Regions from separate parts of the Labrys sp. (in: a-proteobacteria) genome, predicted to be linked through region 3. Evidence: riboswitches for the same ligand, from Rfam matches in the RefSeq annotation. Region 3 holds a riboswitch; each other region holds the start of a gene.
What was found. Region 3 has a riboswitch for cobalamin ahead of QM672_RS27410 (aromatic ring-hydroxylating oxygenase subunit alpha). Riboswitches for the same ligand answer to the same signal wherever they lie in the genome.
Positions count from the first base shown of each region.

Region 1 (6,006 bases), on a different contig from region 3:
ATACTTTTTCAGGCGGATGTCGCCACTCTCGTTGGAGCAATCTCTTCACGAAGTATACGGGCGGCGGCAACCATGTTGACGAGGGCGGGGCGGACTTCGTCCCAGCCACGGGTTTTCAGGCCGCAATCGGGGTTGACCCAGAGCTGGTCGCCGGCGATCCGCTCCTGCGCCCTGGCGAGGAGGTCGCGCATTTCAGCCACGGTGGGGCAGCGGGGCGAGTGGATGTCGTAGACGCCGGGCCCGATCTCGTTGGGGTAGCGATAGGCCCGGAATGCATCGAGCAGTTCCATTTTGGACCGGGCAGTCTCGATCGAGATCACGTCCGCGTCCAGGCCGCCGACGGCATGGATGATGTCGTTGAATTCCGAATAGCACATATGGGTATGGATCTGCGTGGCATCGTCGACCCCCGAGGCGGCGAGACGGAAACAGGCGACGGCCCAGGCAAGATAGGCCTCCTTTTCGGCGTGCCTGAGCGGCAGGCCTTCGCGAATGGCCGGCTCGTCGATCTGGATGATGCGGATACCGGCCCGTTCCAGATCGCCGACCTCGTCGCGCAAGGCGAGGGCGATCTGCCGGCAGACCTGCTCGCGCTCGAGGTCGTCCCGCACGAAGGACCATTGCAGCATGGTGACCGGTCCGGTCAGCATGCCCTTGACCGGGCGCTTGGTCAGGGATTGTGCGAAGCGTGCCCATTCCACCGTCATGGCCTGAGGACGTGAGACATCGCCATAGATGATCGGCGGGCGCACGCAGCGCGAGCCATAGCTCTGGACCCAGCCATGCTTGGTGAAGGCGTAGCCGGCCAGTTGCTCGCCGAAATACTGCACCATGTCGTTGCGTTCGAATTCGCCATGCACCAGCACGTCGAGGCCGATCTTCTCCTGCCAGGCGATTGCCTGCCTGGTCTCCTCGCGCAGGAAGTCGTAATAATCGGCATCGCCGATCAGGCCCTTGGCATGGTCGGCGCGCGCTTTGCGCACGGCGCCGGTCTGCGGGAAGGAGCCGATGGTCGTGGTGGGGAAGGGCGGCAGACCGAGCCACTCCTGGGCCCGGCGACGCAGCGGATAGGGATGTTGCCGCTCGCCCATGGCCGGTGTGAGCTCGGCCATTCGGGCGGCGACGCCAGTATCGTGTATACGGGCGGATACGCGGCGGGCCGCAGCTGTTGCGTCCGATTGGGCGAGCTCATCAGCGACGGCCCGCCGCCCGTCGACCAGGGCTGTCGACAAGGTTTTCAGCTCGCCGATCTTCTGGACGGCGAAGGCCAGCCAGCTGCGGAGTTCGGGATCGAACGCGCTCTCGGCCTCGATATCGTAGGGAACGTGGAGCAGGGAACAGCTCGGGGCGAGGACGACGCGGTGGGTGCCGAGGGCCGCGACCTCCGGCTCGATGCGATCCAGCAGGGCGGTCAGGTCGCTCCGCCAGACATTGCGCCCGTCGATCACGCCCAGCGACAGCACCTTGTCCGCCGGTGCCCGTTCGACCGCCTGTCGCAACTGCGCGGGCGCCCTGACGAGATCGAGATGCAGGCCTGCGCTGGGCAGGCCGAGTGCCAGTTCGAGATTGTCGCCGAGGCCGCCGAAATAGGTCGCGATCATGATCTTCAGATCGGAGACGGCGCCGGTGAGAACGTCATAGGCGTGGCGCAGCGCCTTTCGCGTCCTTTCGTCGAGATCGAGTACCAGGCAGGGCTCGTCGAACTGCACCCAGTCCGCGCCCTCAGCGGCAAGCCTGCGCAGGATCTCGGCATAGACGGGCAGGAGCCCTGGCAAAAGGGCGAGAGGATCGAGATCCGTATCCTTGCTCTTGCCGAGCAGCAGATAGGTCACCGGCCCGATCAGCACGGGATGGGTATGGAAGCCGAGCGCTGCGGCCTCCCTGAATTCGTCGATGGGCTTGGCCGAGGCCAGTTCGAAGGCCTGGCCGCGACGGAATTCGGGGACCATGTAGTGATAGTTGGTGTCGAACCATTTGGTCATCTCGAGGGCGGGGACACCGCCGCCATGGCCGCCGTGGCTGCAGCCCGCATGGTCGCGATCGTCATGGCCGCGATCGTTACGGCCCTGGCTGCCGCGCGCCATGGCGAAATAGGTCGAAAGCGGAACGGGGCCGCCTTCCCAGCCATAGTGGCGGGGAATGACGCCGGCCGTCGCACTCATGTCGAGAACCTGGTCGTAGAGCGAAAAGTCGTTGGAGGGGATATGGGTGACGCCGAGGAGGCTCTGCCGGGCCCAGTTGCTGGCGCGCAGCTGGGCTGCCGTCGAGAGCAGGGCGGTTTCGTCCTGCTTTCCGGCCCAGAAGGCCTCCAGGGCCGTCTTGAGTTCGCGGCGTGGGCCGATGCGTGGCGTGCCGAGCGTCGAAATGGGAATGGACATGCGTGTCTCCGGCCGGTGACCTCTGGCGGTCCCGGTTCGCGATGAGTGAATGGGTCGAGGCGGAGGAGCGGCGTGCGGTCAGGGCACGCCGCAACACATTCGTCGTCGGACAGCCGGATCGACGGCATCGTAACGCATGATGGCAGTTTGAAGCTTGAACATCGGCAGACCCCATGAGAACTGGGGGCAAAGGCCGTACGGGAGCGCCTGACGCGGCCAGGGACACCGGCTCTGTCATGCAACCACCGGGACACCCCGCCCGAGGACGTTTACGTTCGTCGGGGCAGGTCTCCTGGCTCACGGCTCACCGAACCTGCCAGCCTTCCCACCCGCGTGAAGCAGGCAGTGGCATGATGAGGCAAGCTCTCGCCGTCTACAGTTGCGGGGGCAGCGCCGGCATCGCACCGGCTTCCCTCTTAGCTTCCATTGCGAGAATGGAAGAACCTCGACCACGACAGCAAACGACAAGGTGTCTCGGAAGTCAAGGGAGATATAAAGACATGTTTATGTGGGGATGTCATCCGTTCATGGAGTGTCCCTGGATCGCGACCTGGCGGCGGCCCTCGCCGGCTTCAATCGCAACCACAAGCCGGGTGTCCATGGTAGTGCCCGCCTGAGTGCTTCGTTGGGCCAAGCACGAATGGCCAGGGTGCCATCAGCATGGAACGATTCCAATTGATCGTAGGCAGCGGCGCGAAAAGCGACTACATCAGGGCCAAACCGGCGGCGCCCCGGCACCGCCTTGGCCCGTTCTGATCCGGAGATCCTCTCCATGCCTGCCGATTCCGCTTCCAATTCACGCTATCCCCATGTGCCGCTGTTTCCCCTGGGAGCGGACGAGACACCCTATCGCAAGCTGACCAGCGAGGGCGTGCGGGTCGAGAAGCTCGGCGGCAGCGAGATCCTGCAGGTCGATGGCGAGGCGCTCAGGCTCTTGGCCGAGCAGGCCTTCATGGACATCAATCACCTGCTGCGCCCCGGTCATCTCCAGCAATTGCGCAACATCCTCGAAGACCCCGAGGCGACCGACAATGACCGCTTCGTCGCCTATGACCTCCTCAAGAATGCCAATATCGCCGCCGGCGGCGTGCTGCCCATGTGCCAGGATACCGGCACGGCGATCGTGATGGCCAAGAAGGGCCGCAAGGTCTGGACTGACGGTGAGGACGAGGGCGCCATCGCCCAAGGCATCCGCGACGCCTATGAGAAGAAGAACCTGCGCTATTCGCAGCTGGCGCCGCTGTCGATGTTCGAGGAGAAGAACACCAAGACCAATCTGCCGGCGCAGATCGACATTTCCGCGGAAGGGGAGGAGGCCTACAAGTTCCTCTTCGTCGCCAAGGGCGGCGGCTCGGCCAACAAGACCTTCCTCTACCAGGCCACGCCCTCGATCCTGTCCAAGGACCGCCTGATCGCCTTCCTGAAGGAAAAGATCCTCACGCTCGGCACCGCGGCCTGCCCGCCCTATCATCTGGCCGTGGTGATCGGCGGCACCTCCGCCGAACTCACGCTGAAGGCGGTGAAGCTGGCCTCGGCGCGCTATCTCGACAGCCTGCCCACCGAGGGCTCCGAACTCGGCCATGCCTTCCGCGACCTCGAGCTCGAGAAGGAAGTGCATAAGCTCACCCAGTCGCTCGGCGTCGGCGCCCAGTTCGGCGGCAAGTATTTCTGCCACGACGTCCGCGTCATCCGCCTGCCTCGCCACGGCGCCAGCTTGCCGATCGGCCTTGGGGTTTCCTGCTCGGCCGACCGCCAGGCCATGGGTAAGATCACCCGGGACGGCGTCTTCCTGGAGGAACTCGAGCACAATCCGGCGCGCTTCCTGCCCGAGATCGACGAGAGCAAGCTCGGCGGAGCGGTGGTGAAGATCGATCTCAACCAGCCGATGTCCAATATCCTGGAGACCCTGTCGCGCCATCCGGTGAAGACGCGTGTGTCGCTGACGGGGCCCATCATCGTGGCCCGTGACCTCGCCCATTCCAAGCTGCGCGAACGGCTGGAAGCGGGGGGAGGGCTGCCCGACTACCTCAAGAACCACCCGGTCTATTACGCCGGCCCGGCCAAGACGCCGGCCGGCTATGCCTCCGGCTCCTTCGGCCCCACCACGGCGGGCCGGATGGATAGCTATGTCGACCAGTTCCAGGCGGCTGGCGGCTCGATGGTGATGCTGGCCAAGGGCAACCGCTCCGCCCAGGTCCGCGAGGCCTGCGCCAAGCATGGCGGCTTCTATCTCGGCTCGATCGGCGGCCCGGCCGCGCGCCTCGCCCAGGACTGCATCAAGAAGGTCGAGGTGCTCGAATATCCCGAACTCGGCATGGAGGCGGTCTGGCGCATCGAGGTCGAGGACTTCCCGGCCTTCATCGTCATCGACGACAAGGGCAACGACTTCTTCAAGGAACTCAACCTCGGTTGAGTTCGCTCATCCCCACTTTTTCGGCGAGGCCTCTTCCTGAAAAGGGAGGGGCCTTTTTCATGCACGTCTTGCGTGCTGTTGCGAATTCGCAACTGTCATGGACAAAGCCCTTTTGTGTCAGAACGGTGACTCACCTTAACATTGTGTAATGTCTCGCCTGGGAGGAAAGCTTCGATATCGCGGTGCACAACGACCGCGCCTCTTCGGTATGCCCAATATTGCTTTGCCGGCTTGCCGAAGAGAGAGGCCCTTTTGAAAGGGTCGACTTATGAGATCGGGGTATTTCCATGTCTATTCGTGCAATTTTACTCGGTGCCGGCGCCGGATTTCTTAGCATTGTTGCGGCTTCTGCCGCGGACTTGCCGATGAGCAAGGGCGAGGCTGTCGAATATGTGAAGGTATGTACGGCGTTTGGTCCGGGCTTCTTCTATATTCCGGGTACCGATACCTGCCTGAAGATCAGCGGCCAGATCCGCGCCGACTATTGGTTCGCGCAAGCGCCCAGCAATGCCACGGGCAAGCGCAACATCAGCCAGACGCAGTTCCGGACCAATGCCCGCATCCGCTTCGATGCGCGCACCCAGACCGATTGGGGCATGCTGCGCTCCTTCTTCGAACTCCAGGCCGAGTCGAACGCGGGTGCGGCTACGCATGACACCTTCCAGGTACGCCAGGCCTATCTGCAGTTCGGCGGCTTGACGGCCGGTTATGCCTGGTCGCCCTATGCCTTCTACGACCCCAATTATCAGGCCGAGTTCTTCGCGCCCTATTTCGGCGAGCAGGGCCGACGCAACCTGATCAGCTATACGGCGCAGTTCGACAAGGCCTACGCCACCCTGTCGATCGAAGACGGCCGCGATCATCGTGCCAATGCCTCGGTCTACGGCAACAATGTCGTGGTCAACGGCGTCACGGTTGCGGGTGGCGTGGGCGGTGCCCAGATGCCCGATATCGTCGGCGTCATCGGCTATGACGACAACAAGAACGGGTGGGGCCGTTTCCAGGTGATGGGCGCCCTTCATCAGAATCGCAGCGCAACGGCCGGCTACAGTACGAAATATGGCTATTCGATCGGTGTTGGCGGCAACGTCAACCTACCGGTTCTCGAGGGCGCCTACATCGCAGCCGAAGCGAGTTACGCGGACGGAGCGGTGAAATATCTCGGCGTCGGTGGTTCCCAGCCGAACGGCTCGTCCACCCTGGGCTTTGGAGGCA
Region 1 covers NZ_JASGFM010000061.1:1,899-7,904, forward strand. Annotated here, with positions in the region: gene metE (5-methyltetrahydropteroyltriglutamate--homocysteine S-methyltransferase) at 9-2,378, opposite strand; cobalamin riboswitch at 2,643-2,841, opposite strand; gene QM672_RS30695 (fumarate hydratase) at 3,151-4,791, shown strand; gene QM672_RS30700 (porin) at 5,157-6,006, shown strand, end outside.
Region 1: another riboswitch for cobalamin. It lies ahead of metE (5-methyltetrahydropteroyltriglutamate--homocysteine S-methyltransferase); the one in region 3 lies ahead of QM672_RS27410 (aromatic ring-hydroxylating oxygenase subunit alpha).

Region 2 (6,006 bases), on a different contig from region 3:
CTCCAGCAGATCAGCGCCGCTCTCCGGCAACTCGCCCACCGCATAGCCCTCGTCCCGAAGCCGCTCCAGGATCGCCAGGGCCGAGGCGGGCGCATCGAGGCCAACGGCGTGCGCGAGACGGCCATCCGCGCCCGGATAGTTCGAGAGGATCAGGCCGAGCCTGCGCTCCGCCCGCGCCTTCGTGGCAAGCTTCGTCCAGGCGACGGCCTTGGCAGCCACGGCGGCGATGCGCTCGTCATGCGGGGCATGGGCGAGACGGGTGAAGGCGCCCTCCTCGCGTTCGGCCTTGAAGGAGATCACGCCCGCCGAGAGCCGGCCGTCGAGCTCGGGCAGCGCCACATGCATGGCGAGGTCGCTGGCCGACAGCCCACGGGTCGAGGCTTCCCAGGCCTCCTGCGCCGAGGAGGAGGTGATCACCTGGAGGACGGGACAGCCGGCCACATCCAGCGGCGAAGCGCCGTCATCATCCAGAGCCGAGAAGGCGGTGGCATTGAGGATCACTCGAGGCTGAAGGTCCTCAAGCTGCCGGCGCACCCATTCGGCGGTTTCGCCATCCTTGAGCGAACCGACATAGAAGGCCGATACGGCCAGGCCCTCGGCATCGAGCGCCCGCGCCAGGGCCTCGATGGGGGCGGTGTCGGCCGAGAGCAGGATCGAGCGGTAGAAAAAGATGGCGGCTTGGGGCGCGGACATCTTGTCCGCTCTTGACGCGGCACATTGGTGAGAAAGATGCGGACAGGATGTCCGCGCTCCAAGGAACATCCCATATTTCGGCACGGCGAGCGGCGCTTCCGGCTCGCCGAAATCGAGGCCGCCCAGCCTGGCGGCATAGAGCAAGGAGGCCCGGGCGTTCCGGGGCCCGCCCTCGCGCCAGTACTGCGCAAGCCGGTCCAGCGCCTCCTGCGGCACGGTGGAGAGCTGGGACAGTCGCCCATCCGGCCTGGCGTCACCGGGGATCAAGGCGAGCGCGATGCCGCGGGTGCGCGCCGTCGCCGCCAGTTCCTCCACGCCATAGCGCCAATAATCGAGGCCGCCGAGCAGGCGCACCACGATCGTCCTGGCGTGGCGGGCCGTCTTGTCGATGTAGAGGTCGACGGACATCGGATGGCGCAGCTTCTGCAGCGGCGCCAGGCGCAGATCGTCGAGGCCGGATGCAGCTGCCAGGGCGAGGTCGCTGTCGGTCAGCGAGGCGAACACGATCGCGCCGGGAGCCTGGTCGAGATCGACGGCGGCCTCGCTGGCATCGAGCGAACGCGTATCGGCCGGCAGCAGATGCATCAGGACGGTTCCGGACCAAAGAACAACGCCCGCCACCTTGTCATTGCCGGGCTTGACCCGGCAATCCAGCTCGCATCGGAGCCGGATGCCCGGGTCAAGCCCGGGCATGACGAACAGGCAGGCGTCGAGCTATACCTCATCTTCGCTTTATCCCTCCAGCGTCTTGCGGATGCCGGCCTGGTCGATGCCCTTCTCGCCGATGATGACGAGGCGGCTCGAACGGGTTTCCTCCGGCGCCCAGGCGCGGTCGAAATGCTGCGAGAAGCGGGCGCCGACGCCCTGGACCAGCAGGCGCATCGGCTTGCCGTCGACAGCGACGAAGCCCTTGATGCGCAGGATATCATGCTCCTCGGCCGCCGCCTTCAGCTTGGCCACCAGGGCATCGGCATCGAGGATGGCCGGCAGGTCGACGATGAAGGTATCGAAGTCGTCGTGGTCATGCTCCGCCTCGTGGTCGTGATGGGAGGGTCGGGCCTCCAGGTCGTTCTCGGCCGCGGCACCGAGCCCGAGCAGCACGGCCGCGTCGATGCGGCCCTCGGAGGTGCGCACCACCTTGACGGCGCGCGGCACGGTCTTCTCGATGTCCTTCTCCACGCTGTCGGCCTCGCCGGCGGAGAGGAGATCGGCTTTGTTGAGCACGACGAGATCGGCACAGAGGAGCTGGTCTTCATAGACCTCCTCGAGCGGATTGTCGTGATCGAGGGAAGCGTCGCCCTCGGCCTGGCGCTTCAACTCTTCCGGATCGTCGGCAAAACGGCCGGCCGCGACCGCGGCGCCGTCGACCACGGCGATGACGCCGTCGACGGTGACGCGCGAACGGATCGCCGGCCAGTTGAAGGCCTTGACCAGCGGCTTGGGCAGAGCGAGACCTGATGTCTCGATCACGATGTGCTCGGGCGCGTTCGGGCGTGCCAGCAGCGTCTCCAGCGCCGGCACGAAATCGTCGGCCACGGTGCAGCAGATGCAGCCATTGGCGAGCTCGACGATGGCGTCTTCCGGGCAGCTCTCGATGCCGCAGGATTTCAGGATGTCACCATCGACGCCGACATCGCCGAATTCGTTGACGATTAACGCCAGCCTGCGGCCGTTGGCGGTGGCCAGAAGGTTGCGGATCAGCGTGGTCTTGCCGGCTCCGAGAAAGCCGGTGACGATGGTGCAGGGAACCTTGCTGTGTGCGTTCATTCGGCGGCGTCCTTGAGGGTTGGCATGGGTGGGATGCGCGCGATCATGCTGCGCTTGAAGACGTCGGGACGGCCGCGCCAGGGCATCAGGCCGTCGCTGGAATGGGCAAGGAGATCGATCCCGGTGAGGATGTCGGGGCCGCTCTCGGCAGTGAGATCGCCGAAAACATAGGTCCAGGTACCGGGCGCCGACAAAGCCACCGTGCAGGAACGCTTGCAATTGCCCAGGCACTCGACCGGCTGCAGTTCGACGCTTTCGGGCAGCATGCCCGCGAGCGCATCGCGCAGCCGGGCGCCCTGGCGCGGCGCCTCGGGGTCATCGCCCTCGCGCCTGCAGGTCACGCAGACGAGCAGCCGGACTGGGAGAGTTGTTTCTGGCATCGGCCCTGTTCATCGCCGCCGGAGCGGATGGAGGGCGCGGGACCGACGGCATGGCCGGCGATCGTCCGGGAAGACGGAACCGGCCTCCGAGGCGCCCCGCCCGGACCGGTGACAGCAGTGCGACCGGCAGGTCTCCTGGCTCGCGGCTCATCGCCCCCCGCCGCCTTCCCGGTTGCCCAGTGGCCTCAAGGCGGGACGCTTGCCGCTTACAGTTGCGGGGGCAGCCGCGGCTTTGGCATCCAAGACAGCCCTCAACCGGGCCCCTCTTCATCCGCACCGCATTCCCTCTTCTCTCTTAACGAGAGACCGATCGCGGCTGACATAAGGGGTGCGCGGGCGTGCTTGTCAATGTTCCCGCTTCCAAACCACGCGCAAAATCCGGCATAAAGGCCGGCGACATTGCCACATCAGCGAGGCTGACATGCCCGAAGACAAGCCGCCGGCACCGCCGACCGAGCCGGAGAAGATCGACGTCATCTTCCGCGGCGGTTCGGTGACGGCCATCGGCGTCGTGCTCGCCTTCTCGCTCGGCTTCCTCAACAACTGGGCCTCGCAGCCGGGAACCTGGATCCCGGAGGACCTGGCAGCCGTCTTCCTCATCGGGGGCGGCATCATCTTCCAGGTCTGGGCGCTGGCCGGCATGCTCTCGCCCACTTCGCTGCAGGGGCTGGTCTATCGCCGCATCGTGCGCATCTTCCTGACCGGCCTCATCCTCGTCTCCATCGGCGTTCTCGTCGCCATCGCCGGGGATGCGCTCGGCTACAGCCGGATCTGGTTCAAGCAATAGCCAGGGCGGCTGACATCATAGTCGTGATTTGGTGGAGACATCCGGCTTGCGTCATTGCGAGCGCAGCGAAGCAATCCAGAAGCCATGAGCGACGCGCTTTACCAAAACTGGATTGCTTCGCTGCGCTCGCAATGACGGAGGAAACGTCAGCGCAATTGTAGTGACGACGACTGTAGTCCTCGTCCGCATCTTCATGATCCGCCCATTTTGGTCACCCTCGGCAGCAGTGTTTCTCGATCGCTTCCAGACTGCACAAACTCTCACGTCTGCGTTACCCGTCACCCCAGCGCCATGATTGCCGCCACAATTTCGCCTTCCCGCAATCGCCCACCAGAAGGCCGACGCCGATGGGCCCGGACCTTCTGCCCGGCATCAGCCGCTGGAAGGCCTGCCTATGGTTGCCATCACCGTCAATTCGACCACCCACCGGCTCGACATCGAGCCCGAAACCCCTCTGCTCTGGGTCCTGCGCGATGAACTCGGCCTCACCGGTACCAAGTTCGGCTGCGGCATCGCCCAATGCGGCGCCTGCACCGTCCATGTGAACGGCGCCGCCATCCGTTCCTGCCAGACCCAGGTCGGCGACGTCGACGGCGCCACCATCACCACGATCGAAGGCCTGTCGGCGGACGGCAAGCATCCGGTCCAGCAGGCCTGGCTTGCCGAGGACGTACCGCAATGCGGCTATTGCCAGTCGGGCCAGATCATGGCCGCCGTCGCCTTCCTGAAGGATACGCCGGCGCCCACCGATACGGATATCGACAACGGCATCACCAATATCTGCCGCTGCGGCACCTATCCGCGCATCCGCGCCGCCATCCATCGCGCCGCTGAACTGATGAAGGGGTGAGGCCATGAACGCGATCGACCGCACCTCCACCGCACTGAGCCGGCGCAGCTTCCTGGCCATCGGCCTCTCGGCCGCCGGCGGCCTGATGATCGGCGGCTTCATCCCCGATGCCGCCCACGCTCTTGATATTGCCGACCAGCCTTGGGCCGGCACGGCCACCGATGGCGAGATCAATGCCTGGATCCTGATCGAGCCCGACGACGCCGTGATCATCCGCGTGGCGCAATCGGAAATGGGCGAGGGCATCTTCACGGCCCTGCCGATGATCGTTGCCGAGGAGCTCGGCTGCGACTGGGCCAAGGTGAAGCCCGAATACGCCTCGGCCAGCCGGAATCTGCGCGAGAACACCGTCTACAAGCGTATGGGCACCGGCGGTTCCGGGGCCGTGCGCCGCTCGCGCGAATTCCTGCAGGCCGCCGGCGCCAATGCCCGCGAAAGGCTGGTGCAAGCCGCCGCTGCGCGCTGGCAGGTTCCGGCCGAAAGCTGCAGCGTCGATGCCGGCAAGGTGCTGCACCAGGCCAGCAATCGCAGCCTGCGCTTCGGCGAGCTGGCCGGCGAGGCCGCCAAGGTCACGCTGGCCAAGGAGCCCGCGATCAAGACGCCCGAGCAGTTCACGCTGATCGGCAAGCCGCTGGCGCGCCTGGATACGCCGCCCAAGCTGACGGGCGCGGCGAAATTCGGCATCGATATCCGCCTGCCTGACATGGTCTATGCCGCCGTGGTGACCTGTCCCGTCTTCGGCGGCCGCGTGAAATCCCATGACGAAACCGCCATCAAGGGCCGCCGCGGCATCCTGGCCGTGGTGCCGATCGAGGGCGGCCTCGCCGTGGTGGCCGACCGGTTCTGGCGCGCCAAGGAAGCGGCGCTTGCCCTGCCGGTGACATGGGAGGAGGGCCCCGCCGCCGAAACGGACAGCAAGCGTTTCGATGCCGACTATGTCGCCGCCCTCGACGGCCCCGCCGTCACGGCGCGCAAGGAGGGCGATGTCGAGGCCGCCCTCGCCCGCGGCAAGCGTGTCGACGCCCTCTACCAGGCGCCGCATCTGGCCCATGCGCCGATGGAACCGCTCAACTGCACCGCCCATGTCCATGACGGCAAGGTCGAAGTCTGGATGGGCACGCAGAACCCCGACATGGCGCTCCAGCTTGCCGCCAAGGCGGCGGGCGTTGCCCCCTCCGAGGTGGAGATCCACAACTGCTTCCTCGGTGGCGGCTTCGGCCGACGCGCCGTCAATGACGAGCTCGTCCAGGCCGTGACGGTGTCGAAGGCGGTGGGCAAGCCGGTCAAGCTGGTGTGGACGCGCGAGGAGGACATGCGCCACGACCGCTATCGCCCGCAAGCAGCCATCCGCTTCCAGGCCTCCCTCGGCGAGGACGGCCTGCCGGCGGCGATCCATGTCCGCACCGCCGTCGGCTCCATCCAGCGCTCGCTCGGCTGGGGCAAGGTAGAGAACGGCGTCGAACCCTCCGCCGTGGAGGGCCTCGCCAACATGCCCTACCGCACCGGCGCGGCCCAGATCGACTGCATCC
Region 2 covers NZ_JASGFM010000001.1:30,747-36,752, reverse strand. Annotated here, with positions in the region: gene cobN (cobaltochelatase subunit CobN) at 1-1,278, opposite strand, end outside; gene cobW (cobalamin biosynthesis protein CobW) at 1,426-2,460, opposite strand; gene QM672_RS00165 (DUF1636 family protein) at 2,457-2,840, opposite strand; cobalamin riboswitch at 2,948-3,166, opposite strand; gene QM672_RS00160 (hypothetical protein) at 3,262-3,627, shown strand; gene QM672_RS00155 ((2Fe-2S)-binding protein) at 4,022-4,477, shown strand; gene QM672_RS00150 (molybdopterin cofactor-binding domain-containing protein) at 4,482-6,006, shown strand, end outside.
Region 2: another riboswitch for cobalamin. It lies ahead of QM672_RS00165 (DUF1636 family protein); the one in region 3 lies ahead of QM672_RS27410 (aromatic ring-hydroxylating oxygenase subunit alpha).

Region 3 (6,006 bases):
GTGATCTTCGAGGGCATGTGGTTCTATACCGGCTTTGCCCAGATCCTCTCGCTCGGCCGGCGCAACAAGATGGTGGGGATCGCCGAGCAGTATCAATACATCCTGCGCGACGAGAGCATCCATCTCAATTTCGGCATCGACGTGATCAACCAGATCAGACATGAGAACCCGCATCTGTGGACGCTGACCTTCCAGGCCGATCTGCAGCGGATGATCCGCGAGGCCGCCGAGCTGGAAGCCGCCTATGGCCGGGATACCATGCCGCGCGGCTTTCTCGGCCTCAACGCGGTGTCGTGCGAACAATATATGCGTTTCATCGCCAACAGGCGCTGCGCCCAGCTCGGCCTCATGCCGGTATTTCCTGATGTCGAGAACCCCTTCCCCTGGATGAGCGAGGCGATGGACCTGAAGAAGGAGAAGAACTTCTTCGAGACGCGCGTCATCGAATATCAGAACGGCGGTGCGCTGAGCTGGGATTGATGGCGGGCATTCAAGGAGCAGGCCATTGGGCAGGAATTGCATTCCCTTGTCGTCGGGCGCGCGCTGCCCCTCACCTTACCTCTCCCCGTAAGAACGGGGCGAGGGGGCGCACGCGTAGCGAATAGTCTTCAAAACTCTCATCTCGCTCTGCCGGTGGGCGAGATGACGGGTTTTCGGCATTAAACTCGACGCCGGAGTCTCCTCGCCCCGTTCTTACGGGGAGAGGTAAGGTGAGGGGCAGCGCTACCGAGAATAATTTCATTCGCGCTTAAGCACCGCGCAAATACCTCGAAAAGAGCGTGATTGGTTGCTTTGTCGTTCCCCGCCGCGCGGGGGATGATGGACATTCGGTGTCCCCTTCCCGACCTGCCTCTCCAAGCCCTCGACAACAATGTCCTGAACACACCATCATCCGTCGCATCGTCTCTAGTCGGCGCGCCGACTCGATGTATTCTAATCCTCATTCGAGGTGCCGGTCCGCTCCCAAGGCGGCCCGGAGAATTGGGAAGCCGGTCCAAATCCGGCGCTGCCCCCGCAACGGTAGAGGAGAAGATCGCGGCAGGTGCCACTGGGTCGGGAAGACCTGGGAAGGCGTCGCGATCGGGCCGGAAGGCCGCTCCTGAGCCCGGAAACCAGCCCCGATGAAAACCGACGGACGCGGTGGGCGTTCCGGAAGGAGGTTCGGCTGTGCCTTTTCACCGGCGCAGACCGCCGGGCCGCTTTCCCCTCCCGCCGTCAAGTCAACGCATTGGTTGTCACGCGGGATTTTGACATGACTGCGCATCAGGACATGCTGAGCCGTCTCCGGACCCATCAGCCGGGCACGACGCTCGAGGGCAAATTCTACACCGACCCGGAATTCTTCCGGCTGGATATGGAGAACATCTGGTATCGCGAATGGCTGTTCGCGGGCCATGACTGCGAGCTCGGCAAGCCGGGCAGCTATTTCACCCTCCAGGTCGGCGATTATCCGGTGATCGTGCTGCGCTCCGGCGACGGTGCCATTCGCGCCTTTCACAATTCCTGCCGGCACCGGGGATCACGGCTCTGCGCCGCGACAAGCGGCAGCGTCGCCAAGCTGGTCTGCCCCTATCATCAGTGGACCTACGAACTCGACGGCCGCCTGTTGTTCGCCCGCGACATGGGACCCGGCTTCGATGCCGCGCAATATGGGCTGAAGCCCGTGCATTGCGAGAGCGTGGCCGGCTATGTCTGGATCTGCCTTGCCAAGGAGGCACCCGATTTCGAGACCTTCCGCGCCGGCGCCATGCCCTATCTGGCACCGCATGGCCTGAAGAACACCAAGGTGGCCTTCGAGAGCACCATCGTCGAGAAGGGCAATTGGAAGCTGGTCTGGGAGAACAACCGCGAGTGCTACCACTGCGCGGGCAATCATCCCGAGCTCTGCCGCACCTTCCCCGAGGCCCCGACGGTGACAGGCGTGCAGGGCGCCGACAAGGATCCGCTCATCGGCCAGCATTGGCGGCGTTGCGAGGAAGCCGGCCTGCCCAGCACCTTCAGCATTTCCGATGACGGCCAGTTCCGCATGGCGCGCATGCCGCTGCTGCGCAATGCCGCCAGCTATACGATGTCCGGCAAGCCGGCCGTGCAGCGCCCCCTCAGCCCGACGATCGAGGAAGGCAATATCGGCGCCCTCCTGCTCTTTCACTATCCCACCACCTGGAACCACGTGCTGGGCGACCATGCCGTCAGCTTCCGCGTGCTCCCGATCGGGCCGAAGGAAACCCAAGTCACCACCAAATGGCTGGTGCACAAGGATGCGGTCGAGGGGGTCGACTACGACCTCGATGAACTCACCCATGTCTGGCAGATGACCAACGACCAGGATCGCCAGATCGTCGAGGAGAACCAGCTCGGCGTCTCCTCGCCCGTCTACACACCCGGCCCCTACGCCCCCGAACACGAGGGCGGCGTGATGCAGTTCGTCGAATGGTATCGCAACGCCATGGAAGCGGCGCTGGGTAATGACGGCGTCCGCCTGCGCAGCGTGGCCTGAGGCCCTTTCACCCTCCCCTGGAGGGGGAGGGTCGGACGAAGTCCGGGGTGGGGTGAGAAACACAGCAGCCGACGAAAACACCCCACCCCGACGCTTCGCGTCGCCCCTCCCGCTCCAGGGGAGGGTGTTAGCAAAACCGATATATACAGGGGTAGACACCATGCCGACGCCCTCCGCAGCCCTGGCGAAATTCAGGCATATCGACGAAACGCCGCCCTGGAACGATCAGAGCCAGGCACTCGAATGCGTTTCGATCATCCATGAGGGCCGCGATGTCGCGACCTTCACCTTCCGCGCCGCCGAACAGGGCTGGTTCCGCTACGAGCCCGGCCAGTTCATCACGCTGGAGATCCCCGCCGAGGCCGGGCCGGTGCTGCGCACCTATACGCTGTCGTCGAGCCCTTCCCGCCCGCTTTCGATCAGCGTCACCGCCAAGGCGCAGGCCTCCAGCATCGGCACGCGCTGGATGCTTGATAACCTCAAACCCGGCACGCGCTTGAAGGCCTACGGCCCGCTCGGACAGTTCAGCTTCTCTCGTCATCCGGCCGAAAAATACCTCTTCATCTCGGCCGGCTCGGGCATCACGCCGATGATGTCGATGACCCGTTTTGCCGAAGACCACGGCGGCGCCACCGATATCGCTTTCGTCAACTGCGCACGCCGGCCGGGCGAGATCATCTTCCGCCAGGAACTGGAACGCATGGCCGGACGCATGCAGCGCCTCCGCCTCGCCTGGATCGTGGAAGAGACCGAGGCCCATGAAGCCTGGACCGGCTTCCAGGGTCGGCTCAACGCCCCGGCCCTACGCCTGATCGCACCGGATTTCCGCGAGCGCGAAGTATTCTGCTGCGGCCCCGCACCCTTCATGGCAGCGGTCAAGGACATGCTCGAAGCCAATGGCTACGACATGCGCCGCTATCATGAAGAGAGCTTTCAGCCAGCCGAAACGCCAATGGAGGAAGTCGGTGCGGACGAGGCCCTTGCCGGCGAAGCCAGCGTGGCCTTCACCAAATCCGGCATCGAGGTGCCGGCCTCCAGCCGCGACACCATTCTCCAACTCGCCCGTGGCGCCGGCCTCAACATTCCGACCGGCTGCACCATGGGGCTCTGCGGCACCTGCAAGGTGCAATGCCTGTCGGGAGAGACCGCGATGACCCATCAGGGCGGCATTCGCGAGGAGGAAATCGCCGCCGGCCTGGTGCTGGCTTGCTGCACCAGGCCGCTCGGCCGCGTCGAGATCGAGGCCTGAGATGACGATCGCCGCGCAGAACACCGTCGATGTCGACGCCGCCATCGTGCACTCCATCCTGCGGGCCACACGGGCTGATGGCCCCGTCATGCCCGAGGAGCGGGCCCGTACCCTCCTGCTGGCCTGGATCCTCAGCCGTGAAGACGGCGCGGACCTGGCCAGGGAAGCCGCCGATTTGAAAGTCCTGCTGCACGAGGCCTCGACATCGGACAATCCGCTGCTGCCGCATCTGAGCAGCCTGCTCGACGAGGTGCGCGATCATGCCGGCCGGCGACGGGGTCGGCGGCGTTTGCGGGTGGATGCCTGAAGAAGCGGACGAGACGTCCACGGTCCCAGCCGAGGCGTTTCCCGCATGATGCCGGACATTATAGCGCTTGCTTTATGCTAGATAGAAGAGGTGCTGTCATTCCCGGCGCCGCCGCAGGCGGTGGGAAGGGAATCCAGGGCCGAGGCATGTCGCTCACAGCCCCTGGATCCCCTTCCCTCGCTTCGCTCGCCGGGGATGACAGGCCCGTCTTTCTAACCGGGTACGACACCAGCATTGTCTGCACCAGAGCCGTGGACTCCTGTCTGACCTTCCTATCCATCCCGCAATCCCAGACAGAAAACCGACGCTTCCAGGACAGTTCACCTTGACCTCGCCTTTCTCGGCGCTATCATATAAGGATATCTTGATATCGTAATTCCGTTATAGGAGCTCGTTATGAGCGCTCCGGTCGAAGCCCTGTTCGCCGCGCCTGCCCAGACCGATCGGGGCGCGGAGATCCTTGCCGCCCTTACCGCCGCCGCGCGGGAGCGCATCCTGATCCTCGATGGCGCCATGGGCACGCAGATCCAGGGGCTCGGCTTCGAGGAGGACCATTTCCGGGGCGAGCGCTTCGTCGGCTGTGACTGCCACCTCAAGGGCAACAACGACCTCCTCACCCTCACCCAGCCTGCGGCGATCGAAGCGATCCACTACGCCTATGCCATGGCCGGGGCCGACATATTGGAGACGAACACCTTCTCCTCCACCTCGATCGCCCAGGCCGATTACGGCATGCAGGAGGCGGTCTACGACCTCAACCGCGACGGTGCGCGCCTTGCCCGCCGTGCCGCGATCAAGGCGCAGCAGCAGGACGGGCGCCGGCGCTTCGTCGCCGGAGCGCTCGGCCCGACCAACCGCACCGCCTCGATCTCGCCCGACGTCAACAATCCCGGCTATCGCGCCATCAGCTTCGACGATCTCCGCATCGCCTATGCCGAGCAGATCCGCGGCCTCATCGACGGCGGTGCCGACATCATCCTGATCGAAACCATTTTCGACACGCTCAACGCCAAGGCGGCGATCTTCGCCTGCGAGGAAGTGTTCGGCGAAAAGGATGTGCGCCTGCCCGTGATGATCTCGGGTACCATCACGGATCTCTCGGGCCGTACCCTCAGCGGGCAGACGCCGACGGCGTTCTGGCATTCGGTGCGGCATGCCCGCCCCTTCACGATCGGCCTCAACTGCGCGCTCGGTGCCAATGCGATGCGGGCGCATCTCGACGAGATCTCCACCGTCGCCGAAACTTTCGTCTGCGCCTATCCCAATGCCGGCCTGCCCAACGAGTTCGGCCAGTATGACGAGAGCCCGGAAGCGATGGCGGCGCAGATCGAGGGGTTTGCCCGCGACGGCCTGGTCAACATCGTCGGCGGCTGCTGCGGCTCGACGCCGGAGCATATCCGCGCCATTGCCGAGGCCGTGGGTCGCCACAAGCCGCGCGCCATTCCCGAAGCTGAGCCCAGGATGAAGCTGTCGGGCCTGGAACCCTTCACGCTCGACACCACCATCCCCTTCGTGAATGTCGGCGAGCGCACCAACGTCACCGGCTCCGCCAAGTTCCGCAAGCTCATCACCGCCGGCGACTACGCCACCGCCCTCGATATCGCCCGCGACCAGGTGGCCAATGGCGCCCAGGTCATCGACATCAACATGGACGAAGGCCTGATCGATTCCGAAAAGGCCATGGTCGAATTCCTCAACCTGATCGCGGCCGAACCGGACATCGCCCGCGTGCCGGTGATGATCGATTCCTCGAAATTCTCGATCATCGAGGCCGGCCTGAAATGCGTCCAGGGCAAGCCACTGGTCAATTCGATCTCCATGAAGGAAGGCGAGGAAGCCTTCCTTCATCACGCCCGCCTGGTGCGTGCCTATGGCGCGGCCGTGGTGGTGATGGCCTTCGACGAACAGGGACAGGCCGATACGCTGGAACGCAAGGTCCAGATCTGCACCAGG
Region 3 covers NZ_JASGFM010000043.1:52,097-58,102, reverse strand. Annotated here, with positions in the region: partial or broken gene QM672_RS27415 (ribonucleotide-diphosphate reductase subunit beta) at 1-480, shown strand, start outside; cobalamin riboswitch at 931-1,136, shown strand; gene QM672_RS27410 (aromatic ring-hydroxylating oxygenase subunit alpha) at 1,253-2,497, shown strand; gene QM672_RS27405 (2Fe-2S iron-sulfur cluster-binding protein) at 2,658-3,746, shown strand; gene QM672_RS27400 (hypothetical protein) at 3,748-4,053, shown strand; gene metH (methionine synthase) at 4,450-6,006, shown strand, end outside.